Regions from separate parts of the Pseudoflavonifractor intestinihominis genome, predicted to be linked through region 1. Evidence: riboswitches for the same ligand, from Rfam matches in the RefSeq annotation. Region 1 holds a riboswitch; the other holds the start of a gene.
What was found. Region 1 has a riboswitch for thiamine pyrophosphate ahead of WMO64_RS07215 (YkoF family thiamine/hydroxymethylpyrimidine-binding protein). Riboswitches for the same ligand answer to the same signal wherever they lie in the genome.

Region 1 (11,065 bases):
CCGGCGGCGGCTGGGAACAGCTGTCCGACGAGGTGTACCAGCAGATGCGGGAGGGGTGGACGTTTACCGTGCCCGATATGGCGGCTATCTCCTCCATGAAGAGCGGGACGGAACTGCAGATAGACGGCATCGGGGACTACCAGCCCATCAACTTCCCCGCCATGGCGGACGCCGATGCAGATTCTGTCCGCATCGAGGTGGAGAACGTGGGGGCGGCCGACCGGTTCGTGTACACCCCCTACCAGCTGAGCACCACCCCCGACCGGATGACCGGCGCGGAGTTCGTGGGGGACGCCTATCTGGCCCGTGGCACCGGCGTGTGGACCCACATCCTCTACGCCCGTGAGACGGCCAGCCCCCTCAGGGCCAGGCTCACGGGGGATGCCGCACAGGCGGAGGAGAGCTACCGCTATTTCGTCTATGAGAACTACCTTCAGCTCCCCGAGGAGCTGAAGCCGGAGATTGACGGGCTGGTGCAGGACCTGGCGGGCTGGAACAGCCCGGAGGCCATGGAGGAGATGGAGGCGAACATGGATCAGGGGGTACCGTACGCTGTGTCCCTGACCCGGTACATCGCAGCCTATCTGTCCTCCATCGCCGTCTACGACCCGGACACCCCCGCGGCCCCGGATGGCACGGACTTTGTCACCCACTTCCTGGACGAGGGCCGGGGCTACTGCATGCACTTCGCCACCACCGCCACCCTGATGCTGCGGAGCATCGGTCTGCCTGCCCGGTATGTGTCCGGCTATGTGGCGGACACGGTGGCGGGGGAGTGGGTGGATGTGCCCGACTACAACGCCCACGCCTGGGTGGAGGTGTACCTGACGGGGTACGGCTGGCAGCCGGTGGAGGTGACGCCGGGCTACGACGGCACCTTTGCCTGGGAGAAGGAGCCGGAGGAGACGCCGGCGCCCACCGAGACCCAGGCCCCCGAGGCCACCCCCGCGCCCACCCACAGCCAGGCGCCGCGGCCCACCTGGGAGCCAGCGACGCCGGAGGGGACAGAGGAGCGGGAGCCCCTCAGCCCCTGGCTGTGGCTGCTGGCCATTCCCGCTGTGCTGGTGCTGGCGGTAGCCGGTCTGGTGCTCCGCCGCCATCTGGCGGCCCGGAGCAGAGCCCGTAAGTTCGGACAGCCCGATCCCAACCGGGCGGTGATCGAGATGTATCTCTACATGGAGAAGGTGGCCGCCCACACCGGCGGGACCGTGGACCAGACCCTGGAGACCCTGGCCAAGAAGGCGACCTTCAGCGCCCACGTGCTGACGGCCCAGGAGCGGGAGACCGCCCGCGCTCTGACGGAGCAGGGGGCCGAAGCGGCGGACCAGAGCCGGGGCAGACTGGACCGGCTGGTGTTCCGGTACGTTCTGGGACTGTATTGAGCGAAAAAAGCCTGCCGGACGCATATGCGTCCGGCAGGCTTTTTGTATGGGATGAATGGTCTTACTCCAGCTCGAAAGCGCCGGTGTAGAGCTGGTAGTACACGCCGTGCTGGGCGATCAGGTCCTCGTGGCTGCCCCGCTCAATGATGCGGCCGTGATCCAGCACCATGATGGCGTCGGAGTTGCGGACAGTGGAGAGCCGGTGGGCGATGACGAACACGGTCCGCCCGCTCATCAGGCTGTCCATGCCCCGCTGGACCAGGGCCTCGGTGTGGGTGTCGATGGAGGAGGTGGCCTCGTCCAGGATCATGACCGGGGGATCGGCCACGGCGGCCCGGGCGATGGCCAGCAGCTGCCGCTGGCCCTGGGACAGGTTGGCGCCGTTGCCGGTGAGCATGGTGTCGTAGCCCTGAGGCAGGCGGCGGATGAAGTCGTCGGCGTTGGCCAGCACGGCGGCGGCCTCCACCTCTTCGTCGGTGGCGTCCAGGTTGCCGTACCGGATGTTCTCCCGGACGGTGCCGGTGAACAGGTTGGTGTCCTGGAGCACGATGCCCAGGGAGCGGCGCAGGTCGCTCTTGCGGATGTTGTTGATGGAGATGCCGTCGTAGCGGATCTTGCCGTCGGCGATGTCGTAGAACCGGTTGATCAGGTTGGTGATGGTGGTCTTGCCCGCGCCGGTGGCGCCCACGAAGGCCAGCTTCTGGCCGGGCTTGGCGAAGAGGGTGATGCCGTGGAGGATGGTCTTGCCCTGCTCATAGGCGAAGTCCACGCCGTCGAAGCGCACATCGCCGGAGAGCTTGACCAGGTAGTGGTCCTCCCCCTCCACGTTGCGCACGGGGCCCTGAATGATACGGTAGGAGGGGCCGGTCTCGGTCTCCGGGTATTTCCAGGCCCAGGCGGAACCCGCCTCCGGCTTTTTCAGCTCCTTAAGGCTTCCGTCCTCCCGGGTGCGCACCGGCACCATGGTAGCGCCCACGCCGTGGGGTACCTTCCAGGCCCAGAGGTTGGTCCGCTTCTCGCTCTCCTCCAGCTGGCTGCCCGACTTGTCGTAGGACACGTTTACCAGGGTGACCACGCCGTGGTCCTCCTCGGGGGCCTCGTCCATCAGCTGGAAGATACGCTCGGCGCCGGCCAGACCCATGATGACGGAGTTGAGCTGCTGGGAGATCTGGCTGATGGGGTTGCTGAAGCTCTTGGACAGCTGGAGGAAGGAGGCGATAACGCCCAGGGTGATGCCGGTGTCGAAGCCGCCCAGGGCCATCAGGCCGCCGGCCATGGCCACGATGACGTACTGGATGTTGCCGATGTTGATCATGATGGGCATGAGGATGTTGGCGTACTTGTTGGCCTGATAGGCACTGTCGCACAGGGCGTCGTTGACCTCGTCAAAGCCCTTCTCGGCCTCCTCCTCGTGGCAGAAAACCTTGATGACCTTCTGGCCGTTGATCATCTCCTCGATGTAGCCGTTCAGGTCGCCCAGCTTCATCTGCTGGCGGATAAAGTACTTGGCGCTGCGGCCGGCGATGTAACGGGTGACCACCAGCATGCAGCCCACGCACAGCAGCACCACGATGGTGAGCCACACGTTCTTGAACAGCATGGCGAAGAAGGTGACGGCGATCATGACCACCGAGTTGAACATCTGGGGGATGCTCTGAGAGAGCATCTGGCGCAGGGTGTCCACGTCGTTGGTGTACACGCTCATCACGTCGCCGTGGGCGTGGGTGTCAAAGTACTTGATGGGCAGGGTCTGCATGTGGCTGAACAGGTCGTCGCGGATGGTCTTCTGCACGCCCTGGGAGATGGTCACCATGATCCGGTTGTAGGCCAGGGTGCACAGGGCGCCGGTGACGTACAGGCAGGCCATCATGATGAGGGCCTGGAGCAGGGCGGTGTATACCGGGGTCTCCATGGTCAGCAGGGGGGCGATGTAGTCGTCGATGAGGGCCTGGAGGAACAGGGAGCCGCCCACGGAGGCAATGGCGCTGACCAGGATGCACAGCAGCACCAGGAAGAAGCGGAACTTGTAGCCGGCAAACACATAGCTGAGGATCCGACCGGCAGTATGACGTCTGTTGAAGGGCTGGGCTTTCTTATTCATCGTCGCTGCCTCCCTTCGTCTGGGAATCGTAGATTTCGCGGTATGTCTGGCAGGTCTTGAGCAGCTCCTCATGGGTACCCATGGCGCTGATCTTTCCGCCCTCCATCACCAGGATCTTGTCCGCGTCCTCAATGGAGGAGATACGCTGGGCAATGATGAACTTGGTGGTGTCGGGGATCTCGGTCCGGAAGGCCTGGCGGATGAGGGCGTCGGTCTTGGTGTCCACGGCGGAGGTGGAGTCGTCCAGGATGAGGATCTTGGGCCGCTTCAGCAGGGCGCGGGCAATACACAGACGCTGCTTCTGGCCGCCGGACACGTTGGAGCCGCCCTGCTCGATGTGGGTGTTGTACTTGTCGGGGAACTCCTGGATGAAGGGGTCGGCCTGGGCCAGACGGCACATGCGGACCATCTCCTCATCGGTGGCGTCGGCGTCGCCCCAGCGCAGGTTCTCCTTGATGGAGCCGGAGAAGAGCACGTTCTTCTGGAGTACCATGGCCACCTGCTGGCGCAGGGCCTCCATGTCGTAGTCCCGGACGTCCACGCCGCCCACCAGCACCCGGCCCTCGGTGGCGTCGTACAGGCGGGGGATGAGCTGGACCAGGGTGGTCTTGGAGGTGCCGGTGCCGCCCAGGATGCCCACGGTCTCGCCCGACTTGACGGTCAGGTTCACGTCCTTCAGGCACTCCTTATTGGGGTCGTTGGCGTAGCTGAAGCCCACGTTCTCAAAGACCACGGAGCCGTCCTTCACCTCGGTGACGGGGTTGGGACCGTTCTTCAGGTCGCTCTCCTCGCTGAGCAGCTCATAGATACGCTCGGCGGAGGCGCGGGCCAGGATGATCTGCACCAGCACCATGGAGCACATCATCAGGCTCATGAGGATCATCATGATGTAGCTGAACATGCTGGTCAGGTTGCCGGTGGTGATCTCGCCGCCCACCACCAGATGGGCGCCCACCCAGGACACGGTCAGCATACAGCCGTACACGCACAGCTGCATCAGGGGCGCATTGAAGGAGATGAGCTTCTCGGCCCTGGTGAAGTCGGTGAAGATCTCGTTGGAGACGTTGCCGAACTTGGCCCGCTCGTGGTCCTCGCGGACAAAGGACTTGACCACCCGGATGCCCAGCAGGTTCTCCTGCACCACGTTGTTGAGCCAGTCGTACTTCTTGAACACCCGCTCGAAGATGGGGTGGGCGTTGGTCATGATGAGGAACAGGCCCAGAGCCAGGATGGGGATGACAATCAGGAAGATAAGGGCCAGCTTGGGGCTGATGGTAAAGGTGAGGGCCCAGGCGCAGATGAGCATGATGGGGCAGCGCACGGCGATGCGGATGATCATCATGAAGGCCATCTGCACGTTGGTCACATCGGTGGTCAGGCGGGTGATGATGCCGCCGGTGGAGAACTTGTCGATATTGGAGAAGGAGAACTTCTGCACGTTGCGGTACATCTCCCGGCGCAGATTGCGGGAGAAGCCGGTGGCGGCCTTTGCGGCGAAGCGGCCGGACAGGGCGCCGAACAGCAGGGCCACCAGGGCCATCACCACCAGCAGTACGCCGTACCGCACGATGTTCTCCATGCTCCCGGCCTCGATGCCCTTGTCGATGAGCTGGGCCATCATCATGGGGATCAGAACATCAAAGGCCACCTCGAAGATAACGAAGATGGGGGTCAGGATGGTGTCCCGCTTGTACTCCTGAATACAGGCGTTCAGACGTTTGATCATGAAATCGCTCCTTTGCAGTTGGAATCGTGAGAGTGCAGGGACCGGCTGTCCCGGGGGCTAATCCAGCAGATTGCGCTGAATTTTCCGCGCCGTGGCGATGAACTGCTCCAGTTCTTCCGCCGTCAGGCCGGCGGTCATGAGGGCCTCGGCGATCTGGAATTTCTCCGCAATTTCCGCGTGGATGGCCATGGCTTTTTCCGTTGGGACCAGCTTTTTCAGCCGCGCGTCCTGGGGGACGCTCTGGCGGGTGAGCATACCGTCCCGCTCCAGGTTCTGGAGAAACCGGGAGGCGGTGGAGCGGCGGATGCAGAACACCTCTTCCACGTCCCGCTGATAGAGCTCACGGTCCAGGTGGTCGCAGAGAAAGCCCATGATGAGTCCCTCCGTCTCAGTGATGCCGTGGCGGCCCTCAGGCGGGGGGGGGGTGAGCTCCATCATTTTCCGACGGAGCAGATTGGACAGGCTGCGGATGACAAAGCCAACGGAGTTCTGGCGCTGTATGGCGATCTACCCCCTCACTTTAGTTAGATTGCTAACATATTATAGTGAGATAAAAAATAGATGTCAATAGGGGAAATGGGAATTTACTCTTTGACAAAAAAAGAGAAGAAAGAAGGTTAAAAAATAGACAAAAATCCAAAATATCAGAAGAAGGGGAAAACAATTGCCAAGGGGTCAAGTTTTCCCGGGAAGGGGAATTGCAATCGGCGGAGGGACGTGCTAACATGTAAGCTACCAGATGAAAGCCCCTGCCGGCAGGGGTGGATTGAGACCAGGTGATGAAGGGTGAAATATTTCTATGGGGCCGGAAAGAGGGGGCCCTATTTTGAAGGCTGGCAGCTCCGGCACCAGGCGCCCGGCGGCGAGACGCTGTCCCTGTTTCCGATGCTGCGCATCGACAGGGCGGGGGGCACCACGGCGTCCGTCCGGGTGGAGTCCCGGGAGGGCACGTGGAACATCAGCTGTCCGGGAGAGAGCTTCCAGGCCTCCGAGGGGCTGTTCCAGGTGTGGGTGAAGGGCAGCCTCTTCAACCGGAAGGGGCTGTGGCTGGACCTGCGGACCGGAGGCATGACCCTGTGCGGCGAGCTGCGATACGGCCCCTTTACGCCGCTGAAGTACGATTTGATGGGGCCGCTGGGGGCGCTGCCCGTGTTCCCGGTACGCCGGGGGGTCATCAGCATGGGCCACCGGCTGGAGGGCGTTCTGCTGCTCAACGGCCGGCGCATCGACTTCACCGGCGGCACCGGGTTTATTGAGACGGTCCGGGGCACCGACCGGCCTTCTACATCTCTGTGGAGCCAGAGCATCTGGCGTGAGGAGCGGAGCAACAGCATCCTGGTCAGCGTGGAGCGGGTGTCCACCCTGGCGGGGCCGCGGGTCAGCTGCCTGTGCGCAGTGCTCTACGGCGGACGGGAGTACCGCCTGGTCTCCTACCGCGGGGCCAGCGTGGAGCAGTGGTCTCCGGCGGGGACCTTGATCCGGCAGGGCGCCCTGCGCTTGGCCGTGGAGCCGGCGGGAGAGGGGGAGCATCCCCCCGTCCGCTACCAGCTCTGGGACGGGGACAAGCTGCTGTTCGACCACCTGGACCCCTGGGCGGGCTACCGCTTCACCGAGGAGAAAAAGGACAGCTGAACAAAGCAGGAGGGAGGACGCTCACAGACCGAGCGTCCTCCCTTTTTTAGTGTTTGAATTTTTCCAGCAGGCGGGCCTCCCACTGGTCGCCGTACTTCATGGCGGCCAGGAACAGAGCCAGACCGGCCAGACCGATGAGGGCCATGGCCCAGATGGGGACGGCGATCACCGAGCTGCCCACAGCCGAGGCCACCAGCAGGCCCCAGGGCCGGGTGAGGACCACGATCACCAGGAAGCGGGGGAGGCCGATGTCGGTCAGACCCGCCAGGATGCAGATCAGGTCGTCGGGGAAGAAGGGGAAGAGAAAGACCAGCGCCAGGAACACGTCCCGCTTGCGGCGGATCACCTCCAGGTATCGGTCGGACACCTTCTGGCTGACAAAGCGGCCGGCGAAGGACTGGCCCAGCACCCGGGCCAGCCAGAACACCACCACGGAACCCAGCACCACCGCCCCTGCCGTGAGCAGGAAGGCGGGCCACATGCCGAAGAGCAGTGCGCCCCCTGCGGCGGTGATGTTGCTGGGGATGGGCGCAATGACCACCGAGGCCAGCTGGACCAGGAAAAAGACCAGGTGGGAGTAGGGGGAGAAGCGGGTGATGTAGTCCTGGATGCCGTCCAGGGATCTGGCGGCGGAGAAAAAGCCGGTGTTCCAGAGGAAAAGGAAGATGCCGCCTAGGATCAGAATGGTGAGGATCAGCGTGGCGATCCATTTTTGATTTCTTTTTTTCATATGCCAAGCCCCTTGTCTTGCGCTGCCGGGATGGGAGCCGGACGACCATATCCGACATCCATTACCATAAGGCTACCACAGGGAGATAAAAGATGCCATAGGGAAAAGGTTAAGATTGTTTGAATAAATAGAAAACACGCGGCAGGCGCTCCTTTTGAAAGCCATAAAAAAGGCGGCCCCGGCCGAAACCGGAAGCCGCCCCAATAAACAAAAAGCCACACCGCAGCCGGTGTGGAACTTCTGTGTCGCACGGTATGTACTGTCGAGTTTATCGATCGCTGACGATAACCTGCTCATCGCCGCCAAAAATCAATTCGTCGACATCCGTGCTCTGGATGTCAGTCCACTTCATGGCCTCAACCCCCTTTCTAGATTTGATGACTTTATTATAGTGCAGTGAAGGTCAAGAAACAAGGGACAATTGTACAAAATTGATAAATAAATTGTAAACAAACTGTGTATTTTTGTGTCGCAAAAAATTCCTTGCTATTTTCTGCCCTGTGTGCTATACTATCAAAGTCAATTTCAGATGCAGGTGTAGTTCAATGGCAGAACGTCAGCTTCCCAAGCTGAACACGAGGGTTCGATTCCCTTCACCTGCTCCAGCATAAGAAACCTGCTTTTGACCCGGGTCAAAAGCAGGTTTCTTATGCGTTTTATTGCTCCCGTTTCACCGTTCCGATACAGATAGAAAAGGAAGAATGAGATGTCTGCCACAAGAAAGACCTACTTTGCCCGGCTGGTGGGGCGCTGCCTAATTTTTATCCTGTGCGTCCTGATGTACCTGTTCTGGCGGGCACCCTTTGCCGTGTTGGACGGGTGGAACTTTTTCAAAATGCTCTCGCCGCTGCATCTGCTGTGGGGCGTATGGGTGGTGGACATGTTTCTCCAGATCATCCCCATCCGGAACAAGGTCCCCCTGGGCTCCCAGAAGCTCTTTGCCAACCGCTTCAGGCCCATCCGGGACAAGATCAACTATGAGGCGCTGAGAAACTATATCGTGGACATCACAAAGAGCGCATACAAGGTGTTTATCCTCTGGTGCCTGCTGATCGCGGGGATCGGGGCGCTGTACTATTCCGGCGTGATCGACAGGATCACGCTGTTCATGATCTCCGTGCTGTTCTATGTGTGCGACCTGATCTGCGTGCTGATCTGGTGCCCCTTCCGGCTGATTATGAAGAACCGCTGCTGCACCACGTGCAGGATCTTCAACTGGGACCATCTCATGATGTTTTCGCCGCTGATCTTTATGGGCGGCTTTTTTGCGGTTTCGCTGGTGCTGATGTCCGCGATGGCGTGGCTGGTGTGGGAGCTGTGCGTCATGATGTACCCGGAGCGGTTCTGGGACCGCTCCAACGCGGCCCTGAAGTGCTCCGAGTGTACGGACAAGCTCTGTACTCAGTACTGCCGTAGATTGCGCGGCGGGGATGAGGCGGCGGCAGGGCACCGGTGAGCTGGAATGGGAGTCCGGATTCTTGACAGCGCTTTTCCACAGTGCTATAGTAACACCTGAAAATTGAATCACGACGATGGAATTCTGGGGGGACTCTGCGGAGTTGAGAAGGTAAAACCTGACCCTATGAACCTGATCTGGCTCATACCAGCGTAGGGAAGCAATTCTGTACCGTTCTCCGAAAAAGACGTGAACAAAGGGTGCTTTCCCCAGGGAAGGCACCCTTTTTATTTTTAGAAAGAAGGAATTTTTATGACAGAACCCAAGAGCTGTTGCTGCTGCCAGCGGGAGGACCTGCCCTGGTCGGGGCGGGGCGCCACGCTGGATATCTCTGGCTGCCGCTTCTCCCTGTACCCCATGGACTCGGACTTTGTGTCCATCATCCTGGGCGCGCTGGAGAAGACCGACACCTCCGCCGTGTGGAGCCAGTCGGACGCCCTGTCCACCGTCTACCGGGGCAAGCTGCCCTATGTGGTGGACGCGGTGGAGGGCCTGTTCATCAACGCCTTCCGCGAGGGGGTCCACATGGCCCTGGAGTGCCAGTTCTCCAAGGGCTGCCCCGGCGACTGCGACGGGGACAGCTTCCTGGGCTGGGAGGGGGAGGCCCCCAACGCCGCCGTGGTGGCGGGCGCCCACTTCCCGGTGCTGTGCAAGATCGCCCTCTACCCCATGGGCGTGCCCGACTACATCGACCACATCGCCAAGGTGTGGCACATGGCGGAGGACGCCGGCCTCCAGCCCACCAGCATCCACTACGCCACCCGTCTGACCGGCGACGTGCAGGATGTGTTCCGCTATCTGGAGTCGGTGTGCCGTCTGATGGAGCAGTCCGTGCCCCACTACATCCTCCACTGCACCCTGTCGGTGAACAGCCCCACGCAGGAGTAAGACCTACATATATATATATAAAAGGAGAATGGTTCCCATGGAAACCAAAAAGGAAGGTATCTGGAAGCTGAAGGACGTTATTTTCGTGACCATGCTGTGCGTGGTTCTGGGCGTGGTCTATCTGGCCGCCGTCTATCTCATCTCGCCCCTGACCGCCGTCTTTGCCCCCACCGGTATGTCCCTGCTGGGCACCGAGCTGATCTTCGGCATCTGGTTCATGGCCCCCACCCTGGCGGCCTACATCATCCAGAAGCCCAGCGTGGCCATCGTGGCCGAGGTGCTGGCCTCCCTCGTCGAGGTGCTGCTGGGCAACATGTATGGCCCCATGGTCATCGTGGCGGGCATTGTCCAGGGCGCGGGGGCTGAGATCGTCTTTGCCCTGTGGCGCTACAAGCGCTTTGACCGCACCACCATGTATCTGGCCACTGTGGGCTGCACCATCACCAGCTTCCTGTGGAGCTTTGTCCGCTCCAACTACATCGCCATCGCCCCGGGTCTGCTGGTGGTGTACTTCCTTGTGCGGCTGGTGAGCGCCTTCCTGTTCTCCGGCGTGCTGTGCAAGGTGATGGGCGACGCCCTGGCCAAGACCGGACTGCTCAAGAGCTACGCCCTGGGCCGGGCTGTCCACAATGGCTGAGCCCATCCTGGCGTGCCGGGACCTGACCTTCCGCTATGAGGGGGAGCCGGTGTTCGAGCACCTGTCCCTGTCGGTGGAGCCCGGCGAGGCCGTGCTGCTGATGGGGCCGTCCGGCTGCGGCAAGAGCAGCCTGGCCTACTGCCTGTCCGGCCTCTATCCGGCCTACGGCGGGGAGCTGTCCGGGGAGATCACCCTGGAGGGCCGTCCCCTGGCCCAGTATGAGATTGCAGACCGGGCCCAGGCGGTGTCCATCCTGTTTCAGAACCCGGACAACCAGTTCTGCATGGACCGGGTGGACCACGAGGTCCTCTTTGCCCTGGAGAATATCAACTATCCCGGCGACCTGAGGGCGCGGATGCGGCAGCTGCTGGCCCTGGTGGGGCTGGAGGCGGTGGAGACCGCCCTGATCCACACCCTGTCCGGCGGCACCAAGCAGAAGTTGGCCCTGGCCACCGCCCTGGCTAACGGGGCCCGGATGCTGATCCTGGACGAGCCCTTTGCCAACCTGGACCC
Region 2 (11,065 bases), on a different contig from region 1:
ATGGCGGTGTTTCTCCCCCTCCAGCGGCCCATGCTGCTGCTCATGGGGGCCAGTGAGGAGACCATCGGCTATGCCGTGGACTACCTGACCATCTACCTGTGGGGCACCGTGTTCGTCCAGATCGCCCTGGCCCTGAACAACTTCATCACCACCCAGGGCTTCTCCACCACCTCCATGCTCACGGTGGTCATCGGCGCGGTGATCAACATCGTGCTGGACCCCATCTTCATCTTCGGTTTCGACATGGGCGTCAGGGGCGCGGCCCTGGCCACCATCATCGCCCAGGCGGTTTCGGCGGTGTGGGTGCTGGCCTTCCTCACCGGGAAGCGTACCAGACTGAAGATCCGGCTCAAATACCTGCGCCTCAAGCCCAAAATCCTGCTGCCTGTGGTGGCCATCGGCGTGGCCCCCTTCATCATGCAGTCCACCGAGAGCCTGGTGAACATCGCCTTCAACTCCTCCCTGCTGAAATACGGCGGCAATAAGTTCGTGGGGGCCATGACCATCTGCTCCTCCATCATGCAGGTGCTGACCATGATCTTCCAGGGCCTGGCCCAGGGGGCCCAGCCCATTGTGGGCTATAACTACGGCTCCGGCCAGCTGGACCGGGTGCGCAAGACCTTCCGCCTGCTCATTACCGCGGGCATCATCTACTCCGTCGCCGGCTGCCTGCTGGTGGAGCTCTTCCCCCACGCCTTTGTGGCCATGTTCAACGACAAGCCCGAGCTGGTGGAGGCCGCCGTGTGGGCCCTGCGGATCTACCTGGCCTGCTTCTTTATGCTGGGCGTCCAGTTCTCCTGCCAGCAGACCTTTGTGGCCCTTGGCCAGGCCAAGGTGTCCCTGTTCCTGGCCCTGCTGCGGAAGATCATCCTGGTCATTCCCCTCATCTATATCCTGCCCCACATCATCACCGGCGACCAGGTCTTTGCCGTGTATCTGGCCGAGCCGGTGGCCGACTTCCTGGCCGCCGCCACGACCGGCCTCATGTTCGCCTGGAAGTTCCCACGGATCCTGCGCCGGCGGGAGATGGAGCTGGGCAAGGCCTGATACAATATGATTATTAAGGAAAACGCCCGGAGGGCTGCCGCTGATGCGGCAGCCCTCCGGTTTTTCTGTTACATTGCTTTTTCCGGGGTCCCGCGTGAGCCCGGAAAAGCGCAAATAAAAGCCTTCCCCCTGGGGGGAAGGTGGCTGGCCGAAGGCCAGACGGATGAGGGGAGCAGCTGGACTAAGCAAAGCAAACGGGGTCCCCGCCGAAGCACAGCGGAGCGGGTTCGGTGGGGGGGAGGACGAGCAGCGGAGTGAACGAGCCCTGGTATTTATGCCGGGGCGAGCGATACGCAGCTTGCGAGGACGCGCCTCCGGCGGCCTGCTTTCCAGCGAGGGAAAGTAGGCAAAGCTCGCCATGGGGCAACAGGCGCGGAAGGGCCCTTTCAGGGCCAAACGCGCCCGTTTCCCCCTGGTACCCCCTTTCGGAGTACGTTCGGCGGCGGTGGTGTCCAAGAAGCCGCCATATTTGAGAGCAGTTACTATGCCGGTTCGGTGCCCCGCGTGCCGTTACTGCATGGCCCGAGCAGAGTTACCCGCCCAGACTTGTGAGCCGCTGCAATTCAATGACCTTTCTCAATGCCGCACCCAGTCTCTGCGTTGTGTTTCAATCTCTGCCCGAGGCAAGTGAGGTGGCTGCTTTTCGGGGGCCCCACACGAGCCCAGCGGAGCGGGTCGTGTGGGGAGAGGACGAGCAGCGGAGTGAGCGAGGCCTGCCGCTTGCGGCGGGACGAGGGATACAAAGCTTGCGAGGACGAGGGGGGAAGGTGGCATTTGCGAAGCAAATGACGGATGAGGGGAAAGTCCCTCAGACTGCGCCCAGCTTGTAAAGACGCCCCGCATGGTAGGAAGCTTGCGCCGCCGCCGCACCCCTCCCCCGCTCCCGGCATAGGATGGCCGGAAGGGAGATGGGAAATTGGACGTTTTGGCTTCCATCGGGGCCATACTGGTCTTTACCATGGCCTGCAACCTGGACACGGTCCTGCTCTCCATGGGGTACGCGGCCCGGGGGCTGGCGGTGTCTCTGAGGGGGTGCCTGATCCTGGCGGGGGTGACCACAGGGGTGACCTGGCTGTCCCTGGCCCTGGGGGCCACGGCAGGCCGGTTTCTGCCCGGAGCGCTGGCGGATATGCTGGGCGGCCTGGTGCTGCTGGGCATCGGGCTGTGGTTCCTGCTGGACTGGCTCCGCTCCCCCGTGGAGCCGGAGGAGCCCCTGCCCTGTGTGCGGGCCTGGGTGCCTCTGGCGGCGGCGCTGGCGGTGAACAACGCCGGGGCCGGGGTGGCGGCGGGTATCAGCGGGCTGTCCCCCCTGGGGGCGGCGGTGTGCAACTTCTGCGTGACGCTGCTCTTCATCCCTCTGGGGGGCTGGCTGGGCGCGGGCCCCCTGGGCCGCCTGCTGGGCAGATACGCCCTGCCCCTGTCCGGCGTGCTGCTGGTGCTGCTGGGGGGCGCGGAGGCCTTTCTCTGAGGGGCGCCGTGTGGTACAATAGAAATAATACATAGCACAGGGGGCTTGCATTATGACAGAGCTGACAGCGCGGCTGGGTGGCCCGGAGGCCATCACAGCGGGGATTTTGGAGGAGTTCCGGGGGATGTGCGCCGTCCCCCACCCCTCCCACGGGGAGCAGGCGGAGCGGGAGCTGCTCTCCCGGCGGCTGGAGGCCCTGGGGGGGACGCCGGCGGCGGACGCCGCGGGCAACCTGACCGCCGACCTGCCCGCGGCTCCGGGGTGTGAGGGCGCGCCCCTCACCATCCTCCAGGGCCACATGGACATGGTGTGTGCCGTCCGGCCGGGCAGCGGCTACGTGCCCGAGCGGGACCCCATCCGGCCGGTGGCGGCGGACGGCTTTTTGAGGTCGGACGGCCGGTCTTCCCTGGGGGCGGACAACGGCCTGGGCAACGCCGCCGTCCTCTGGCTGCTGGGGCAGAAGCTGTCCCGGGGGCCGGTGCGGGTCATCTTTACGGTGGCCGAGGAGGTGGGCCTGGCGGGGGCACGGGAGGTGGACCCGGCCTGGCTGGCGGGGGCCAAATACCTGCTCAACACCGACGGCTTCCACCTAGGCACCGCTGTGGTGGGCTCGGCGGGCGGACGGCGGGAGACCTTCTCCCGCCCCCTGGCCACCTGCCCGGCGGCGGGACAGGCCTTCACCGTCTCCCTGTCCGGCTTCTCCGGCGGCCACTCGGGGGATGACATCCACCGGGGCCGGGGCAACCCGGTCAAGGCCCTGACCACCCTGCTGGCCGGCCTGCCCTTCCCCTGGCAGCTGGCGGATTTCTCCGGCGGACAGGCCCACAACGCCATTCCCACCTGGGCATCGGCCACGGTGGTGGCGGACAGGGCCCGCTGCCTGGACCTGCGGGCGGCCTTTGCCCGCTGGGCGGCAGAGCTGGAGACGGCCCACCGGGACAGCGACCCGGACTTCCGGGCGGAGCTGAAGGAGGTCCCGACGCCGGAGACGGTGTGGGACGATGGCTGCCTGGCCGCCCTGCTGGCCCTGACCGGGGGTCTGTCCTACGGCGTAAGGCGGTGGCACGCCGACTTCCCCGGGGTGGTGTCCGCGTCGGCCAACCTGGGCCGGGTGTGGACGGAGAACGGCGCGGTCAAGGTGGCGGAGTTCCTCCGCTGCGCCGACCCGGCGGACGAGGCGGACATGGCCGGCGCTCACCGCCGTCTGGCGGAGGACAACGGCTTTGCCGTGGCCGCCACCGGCTATCCCGCCTGGCAGGGCACTCCGGACAACCCGCTGGCTCTGCTGCTGGACCGGGTGTTCCGCCGCGAGACGGGGCGGAGCATGACCATCTCCGCCGTCCACGTGGGGCTGGAGCCCTCTCTGTTCCACGTGAAGGCCCCTGAACTGGTAATGGCGGTGTCCGGTCCGGACATCCTGGACGCCCACTCCCCCGACGAGCGGGCGCCCCTGGCCTCCCTGCCCGCCTACGCCGCCCTGCTGGCCGGTACCCTGGAGGAGATCGGTCGCCAGCGGGATTGAGCGCCTTCCCCTGCTTTCCCATGGGGAAGGCTTGCCTCGGGCAAAAGCTGAAACACGGCGCAGAGACTTTGTGCGGCATTGAGAAAGGTCATTAAATTGCAGCGGCTCACAAGTCCGGGCGGGTAACTCTGCTCGGGCCATGCAGTAACGACACAGGCCAGCCGAACCGGCATAGTAACTGCTCTCAAGTATGGCGGCTTCTTGGACACCACCGCCGCATCGTCGTTCCCCTCATCTGCCCCCTTCGGGGGCACCTTCCCCCCTGGGGGGAAGGCTGGGGGTTGTCCACAAAAAGACTGCACAATGTGGAAAAAACAATGCCCGCCGGAATCCCGGCGGGCATTGAATATGGCATTGTTCAGCTGTACCGCTCATCCAGGATGCGGATGATGTCGGCAATGCAGTGGTCGTCGCTGGACTTGACGATGACGGCGCCGAAGTCCCGGACCGGGTCGGCGCAGTTGGCGGGGGCGAAGGGGATGGCGGACACGGAGAGCATGGGGATGTCGTTCTGGTTGTCCCCCACGCAGTAGATGTCCTTCCGGTCCACCCCCAGGTACTCCGCCAGCCGGAGGACCATACCCCCCTTGGTGGCGCCTTTTGCGGTGATCTCCAGCAGGGCGGTGCTGGAGAAGATGACCTCGTACTTGTCCGCCCAGCGGTCCAGCAGGAACTTCTGGGCGGCCAGCAGGGTCTTGTGCTCGTCCTGAATGACCGCCTTGCTCCAGGGGGTGGGCATGTCCGCCAGGTCGCAGGGGGTCCAGGTGGTGCCCACCCGCTTCACGTGGCGGTCGGTAAAGGCGTTGGGGTGGTGGATATACACGTCGTCCCCGTGGTAGGTCTCCATGCCGATGGAGGGCATTTCCGCCGACAGCACCGCCAGGTCCCGGGGCGCGTCGGCGGGCAGAGGCAGCTCACAGACCACCCGGTCGGCGGCGTAGTCGTAGAGCAGGGCCCCGTTGGACAGGATGACGGGGGCGTTGATGGGGGCCAGATGCACATAGGGGGAGAAGGTGCGGTGGGCCCGGCCGGTGGACACGGTGAAGTAGCCGCCCTCCCGGATAAAGTACTCGATGGCGGCCACATTTTCGGCGGACACCTCCAGGCGGGAGTTGTAGAGCGTGTCGTCGAAGTCGCTGGCCAGCAGCACGCGGTCGAATTTACCCAATTTCCTTCCCCCTTACATAGTGTGATTTACCAGATATCAGCGCCCAGGAAGTACTTCTTCAGGGGCTTGTACAGCAGGGCGAACACCACCAGGCACAGGGCCATGTCGATGGCCATGTAGCTGCCGTTGTAGGCCAGGGAGTACATCCAGGGGCTGGTGAAGGTCATGTTGAACAGCTCCGTGGGGGCCACAATGGCGTAGATGGTGATGCCGCTGATGAAGTGGACGATGAAGCGGACCACAGAGCCCAGCACGGTGCCGGCGAAGATGCCCCAGTTCTTGCCCTTGAACAGGCCGGCCAGGCCCAGAGGCGTGAAGGCCACCAGGTAGTCCAGCAGCAGGGACTGCCAGCCCCAGGCCACGGCGCCGTCAATGAACATCTGGAGCAGGCCGAAGGCGAAGCCGGCCAGGAGGCCGGGGCTCACGCCCCAACGGACGGCGTAGAAGAAGATGGGCAGCATCTCCAGGGTGATGGAGCCGCCGTTGGGCAGAGGGAAGATCTTCAGCTGGTTGAGGACCAGGGCCAGGGCCACCATGATGGCGCCCTCGCAGAGCATCCGGGTGTAGAGGCGGCGCTTGCTGGACTTGCTTTTCTGGGTTGGGGTTGCGACAGGCATGATTGGATTCCTCCCGAAAAAATATGTACCGCAGGCCGAACGGGCGCAATGCGGTACGAGAGAAACGACAATCATAGCCGAATCATCTTCCTACGCCGGCATTACCCGGATCAGGTTCAAGGGACCGGGAGAAGCGCTATCCTCCACATCTCAGCCGGACTTGCGTCCAGCGCCCCTGTGTTCGATTGTCTGCGGTCGGGCAATATTTTATACCAGGGAGGAATCCCTTGTCAAGGCGCGGGGGGAAAACAGTACGGATGCCGAAATTACAGCCCATCGGGGCGGAAAAAAGGAGCGGATCTGCATGAAGCTGAGGAGATACCGGCCGGAGGACTGCCGGGCGCTGGGCGCGCTGTTTTACGACACGGTGCACGCGGCCTGCACCGGGGAGTACGACCCCCGCCAGCTGGACGCCTGGGCGCCGCCGGAGGGGGTGGATCTGGCGGCCTGGAATGAGAGCCTCTCCGCCCACCTGACCCTGGTGGCGGAAGAGGACGGGGCCATCGTGGGCTTTGGGGACATGGCCCCCGACGGCTATCTGGACCGGCTCTATGTGGCCCACACCCATCTGCGCCGTGGGGTGGCCTCCGCCCTGTGCGCCGCCCTGGAACAGGCGGTGCCCGCTCAGCGGTACACCACCCACGCCTCCCGCACCGCCCTCCCCTTTTTCCTGGCCCGGGGCTGGCGGGTGGTAAAGGAGCAGACCGTGGAGCGCCGGGGCGTCACCCTGAACAACTATGTGATGGAGAAAAAGCCTTCCCCCCAGGGGGAAGGTGGCATTTGCGAAGCAAATGACGGATGAGGGGAACGCCTTTCGGGGACAATGCGGGGGCCCCGCCGAAGCCCAGCGAAGCGGGTTCGGTGGGGAGAGGACGAGCAGCGGAGTGAACGAGCCCTGGCATTTATGCCGGGGCGAGCGATACGCAGCTTGCGAGGACGAGGTCTGGCGGCGGTGGTGTCCAATGACCCGCCGAACTTGAAAGCAGTTACTATGCCGGTTCGGCTGGTCCGTGTCGTTCCTGCGTCGCCCGAGCAGCGTTACCCGCCCGGACCTGTGAGCCGCTGCAATTCAATGACCTTTCTCAATGCCGCACGGAGTCTCTGCGCCGTGTTTCAGTCTTCACCCGAGGCAAGACAGAACCCCCGCCCGGGGCTCTCTGTGGAGAGACCTGAGCGGGGGCTTTTGTATCCACATTGTGCCGCGCTTTTGTGGAAAAAGTTCAGCTCATGCGCCGCAGCTTGTCCAGCACGGCCTCAAACCAGTCGGGCAGAGGGCACTCCACGGTCATCCGCTCCCCGGTACGGGGGTGGACGAAGGAGAGCCGCCGGGCGTGGAGGCACTGGCCCGCCAGGCCGGGATAGGGCTTCCTGGAGCCGTACACCGTGTCCCCCAGCAGGGGGTGGCCGATGTGGGCCATGTGCACCCGGATCTGATGGGTGCGGCCGGTCTCCAGCCGGCACTGGAGGTGGGTGTACCCGGAAAACCGCTCCAGCACGGTATAGTGGGTCACGGCCTCCCGGCCCTGGAGGAAGTTGACCGCCATCTTTTTCCGGTCGGTGGGGTGCCGGGCGATGGGCGCCCGGACGGTGCCCTCGTCCTCCTTAAAGCCGCCCACCGCCACCGCCTCATACTCCCGGTACAGGGAGTGGTCCTGGAGCTGCTGGGCCAGGGCCAGGTGGGCGAAGTCGCTCTTGGCGGCGATGATGAGGCCGGAGGTGTCCCGGTCGATACGGTGGACGATGCCGGGCCGCAGCTCGCCGTTGATGCCGGAGAGTGATTTTCCGCAGTGATATAACAGTGCGTTGACCAAAGTGCCGTCGGGATGGCCCGCCGCCGGATGGACCACCATGCCCACCGGCTTGTTGATGACGATGACATCCCCGTCCTCGTACACCACGTCCAGGGGGATGTCCTGAGGGACCACGTCCACCTCCACCGGGTCGGGCAGGGAGAGCACCAGCTCATCCCCCTCGGCGGTCTTGTAGTTCTTTTTCACCGGCAAGCCCTTGCGGGTGACGGCCCCCTCCTCCAGCAGCTTCTGGGCCGCCGAGCGGGAGAGCTGGGGCAGCTGCCGGGAGAGGAACTGGTCCACCCGCTCCCCTGCCCGGTCAGCCCTCAGGGTCAGCGGCGTCATGGTCTGCCTCCTGTCCCGCCGGGGCCTTCTCCAGCTTCTCGTAGAAGAAGAGCACGTACACCACCATGGCGATGACGCCGCACACCAGGCAGCAGTCGGCCACGTTGAACACGGCGAAATTGATGAAAATGGTCTGGAACATGTCGGTCACATAGCCGAAGAGCACCCGGTCGATCAGGTTGCCCACGGCGCCGGCCAGGATGACGGCCAGAATGACCTGTCCCGCCGGGTGGCGGAACACCCGCCTGACCATGATCACCACCAGGGCCACGGACACCACGGCGGAGATGAGGGCCAGGACCCAGGTGTGCTCCCGGAAGAGGGAGAAGGCGGCGCCGGTGTTCTGGTAGTAGGTCAGGTTGAGGATGTGGGGGATAAAGGGCACGCTCTCCCCCAGCTCCAGATTGGACCGGATGAGGAATTTGACCACCTGGTCGGCCACTACCAGCACCGCGGCGAGAATGGCATAGGGCATAGCAAGAGTCTCCTTTGATATTCAGTGTGGACGTGCGTGGGATTTCTGACCCAAAAGCCAGGAATCAGGGAGATGGAAGCATAAAAACAAGGATGAGGAAGAACCACAGGAGCGCAAAGCATATCATAATTGTGCCGAAGCGCTTTGAGACGTTGGGATACTTTTTCGCAAGGGGATGGTCGAGAGCGGAAAAGAGGTCCTTTTTGCGGAAGAGTACGCCGACAGCACAGAATATGAGTGCCAGAACAGCGGCAGACAGTATCATGAACCATTTACCCATTCCCATAGCTCCAATTCATAGGCCTTCAAAGGCTTGGCTGCCGCGATACATTATAGCACGGTTTTCCACCCCTCACAACGGCTGAGGCGGAAAAAGGACGGACACAGGCACTGTGTCCGTCCTTTTTGTGTCGAAAAGCCCTCGGCGGGCTGCATCCCCTCTCTCAAAAACGCCTGCGTTTTTGAGAAGCGGTTTACTGCTTCTTCTTGGAGGCCTCGCGCATCCGGGCGGCGTGGTCCAGCAGGCGCTTGCGCAGGCGCAGGCTCTGGGGGGTGACCTCCAGCAGCTCGTCGTCGGCCAGGAACTCCAGGCACTGCTCCAGGGACATCTGGCGGGGCGGGGTCAGGCGGAGGGCGTCGTCAGAGCCGGAAGCGCGCATGTTGGTCAGCTGCTTCTTCTTGCAGACGTTGACGGAGATATCCTCCTGCTTGGGGGTCTCGCCCACGATCATGCCGGCGTAGACGGGCACGCCCGCGCCGATGAACAGCACGCCCCGCTCCTGGGCGTTGTACAGGCCGTAGGTCACGCTCTCGCCGGTCTCGAAGGACACCAGGGAGCCGGTGTTCCGGCGGGCGATCTCGCCCTTCACGGGGGCGTAGGAGTCGAACACGCTGGCCATGATGCCCTCGCCCTTGGTGTCGGTGAGGAACTCGTTCCGGTAGCCGAACAGGCCACGGGCGGGCACCAGGAACTCCAGCTTCATGCGGCTGCCCACGGGGGTCATCTCCAGCAGGTCGCCCTTGCGGGCGCCCAGCTTCTCGATGACAGCGCCCACGTTGTCGGCGGGCACGTCCACCACCAGGCGCTCCATGGGCTCGCACTTGACGCCGTCGATCTCCTGGAAGAGCACGCGGGGCGGGGAGACCTGGAACTCATAGCCTTCCCGGCGCATGGTCTCGATGAGGATGGACAGGGACATCTCGCCCCGGCCGGCCACGTTGAAGGAGTCGGTGTTGTCGGTCTCGGTGACCCGGAGGGACACGTCCTTCAGGGTCTCCCGGAACAGGCGCTCCCGCAGCTGGCGGGAGGTGACGAACTTGCCCTCCTTGCCGGCGAAGGGGGAGTCGTTGACGGAGAAGGTCATCTCGATGGTGGGGGCGGAGATCTTCACGAACTCGATGGGCTCCACGCAGTCGGGGGCGCAGATGGTATCGCCGATGGTGATGTCGCCGATGCCGCTCATGGCGATGATGTTGCCCGCGTCAGCCTCGGTGACGGGCACCTTGGCCAGGCCGTCGAACTGGTAGAGCGCGGTGGCCTTGGCCTTCTTGGGGGGCTGGTCGGGGTTGTGGTAGTTGCACACCGCGATCTCCTGGTTCTGCTTCACGGTGCCCCGCTCAATGCGGCCGATGGCGATGCGGCCCACGAACTCGTTGTAGTCAATGGAGCTGACCAGCATCTGGAAGGGCTTGTCCACGTCGGCCTCGGGGGCGGGGATATAGTTGAGGATGGTCTCAAAGAGGGGCTTGAGGTCGGTGCCGGGCACGTCGGGAGAGTAGGAGGCGGTGCCGTTGCGGCCGGAGCAGAACAGGGTGGGAGACTCGAACTGCTCCTCGGTGGCGTTCAGGTCCAGCAGCAGCTCCAGCACCTCGTCCATGACCTCGTGGATGCGCTGGTCGGGGCGGTCGATCTTGTTGACCACCACGATGACCCGGTGGCCCAGCTCCAGGGCCTTGGACAGCACGAAGCGGGTCTGGGGCATGGGGCCCTCGGCGGCGTCCACCAGCAGGATGACGCCGTTGACCATCTTCAGGATGCGCTCCACCTCGCCGCCGAAGTCGGCGTGGCCCGGGGTGTCCACGATGTTGATCTTCACGTCCTTGTAGTGGACGGCGGTATTTTTGGCCAGAATGGTGATGCCCCGCTCACGCTCCAGGTCGTTGGAGTCCATCACGCGCTCCACGGGGGCCTGATTTTCACGGAAAATGCCGCCCTGCTTGAGCATTTCGTCCACCAGGGTGGTCTTGCCATGGTCGACGTGGGCGATAATGGCTACGTTGCGCAATTTTTCGTTTTGCACAGGGAATACACCTCAAATCTTTCTTCAAACAAGTTCGGTATCAAACACAACCACTTATTATAGCGTACAAAGGTGAAAAACGCAACTTTTTTCCCCTTTTGTTTTAAAAATATTTTGCCCAAAAGTGAGAAGGAATTTTACCCCAAAGTTGACAGCGACGCGGGGATAGGGTAAAATACACTCCGTAGCGCAACCGCGCAGCCCTGTCCGGATGCGCCGGGTTTGCCGGATGGACGGGCCCTCGCGGGGCTCTTTCTGCACAGAGACGTCTTTGCCGCCTACATCTTAATACGCTATATGCGCCAGTAGCGCAGCAGGATAGAGCGACCGCCT

Region 2: another riboswitch for thiamine pyrophosphate. It lies ahead of thiT (energy-coupled thiamine transporter ThiT); the one in region 1 lies ahead of WMO64_RS07215 (YkoF family thiamine/hydroxymethylpyrimidine-binding protein).

Annotation. Positions count from the first base shown of each region.
Region 1 is NZ_JBBMFK010000009.1:98,467-109,531, forward strand. Features, by position in the region: gene WMO64_RS07170 (transglutaminase domain-containing protein) at 1-1,382, shown strand, start outside; gene WMO64_RS07175 (ABC transporter ATP-binding protein) at 1,444-3,483, opposite strand; gene WMO64_RS07180 (ABC transporter ATP-binding protein) at 3,476-5,209, opposite strand; gene WMO64_RS07185 (MarR family winged helix-turn-helix transcriptional regulator) at 5,267-5,647, opposite strand; gene WMO64_RS07190 (hypothetical protein) at 5,996-6,841, shown strand; gene WMO64_RS07195 (TVP38/TMEM64 family protein) at 6,888-7,571, opposite strand; gene WMO64_RS07200 (hypothetical protein) at 7,726-7,971, shown strand; tRNA gene WMO64_RS07205 (tRNA-Gly) at 8,103-8,176, shown strand; gene WMO64_RS07210 (hypothetical protein) at 8,278-9,027, shown strand; TPP riboswitch at 9,104-9,203, shown strand; gene WMO64_RS07215 (YkoF family thiamine/hydroxymethylpyrimidine-binding protein) at 9,280-9,915, shown strand; gene WMO64_RS07220 (ECF transporter S component) at 9,953-10,552, shown strand; gene WMO64_RS07225 (ABC transporter ATP-binding protein) at 10,545-11,065, shown strand, end outside.
Region 2 is NZ_JBBMFK010000024.1:24,583-35,647, reverse strand. Features, by position in the region: gene WMO64_RS13150 (MATE family efflux transporter) at 1-1,047, shown strand, start outside; gene WMO64_RS13145 (sporulation protein) at 1,964-2,515, shown strand; gene WMO64_RS13140 (M20/M25/M40 family metallo-hydrolase) at 2,568-4,037, shown strand; gene WMO64_RS13135 (HAD-IIB family hydrolase) at 4,396-5,205, opposite strand; gene thiT (energy-coupled thiamine transporter ThiT) at 5,232-5,822, opposite strand; TPP riboswitch at 5,892-6,009, opposite strand; gene WMO64_RS13125 (GNAT family N-acetyltransferase) at 6,127-6,624, shown strand; gene WMO64_RS13120 (RluA family pseudouridine synthase) at 7,043-7,957, opposite strand; gene lspA (signal peptidase II) at 7,932-8,432, opposite strand; gene WMO64_RS13110 (hypothetical protein) at 8,497-8,712, opposite strand; gene typA (translational GTPase TypA) at 8,906-10,732, opposite strand.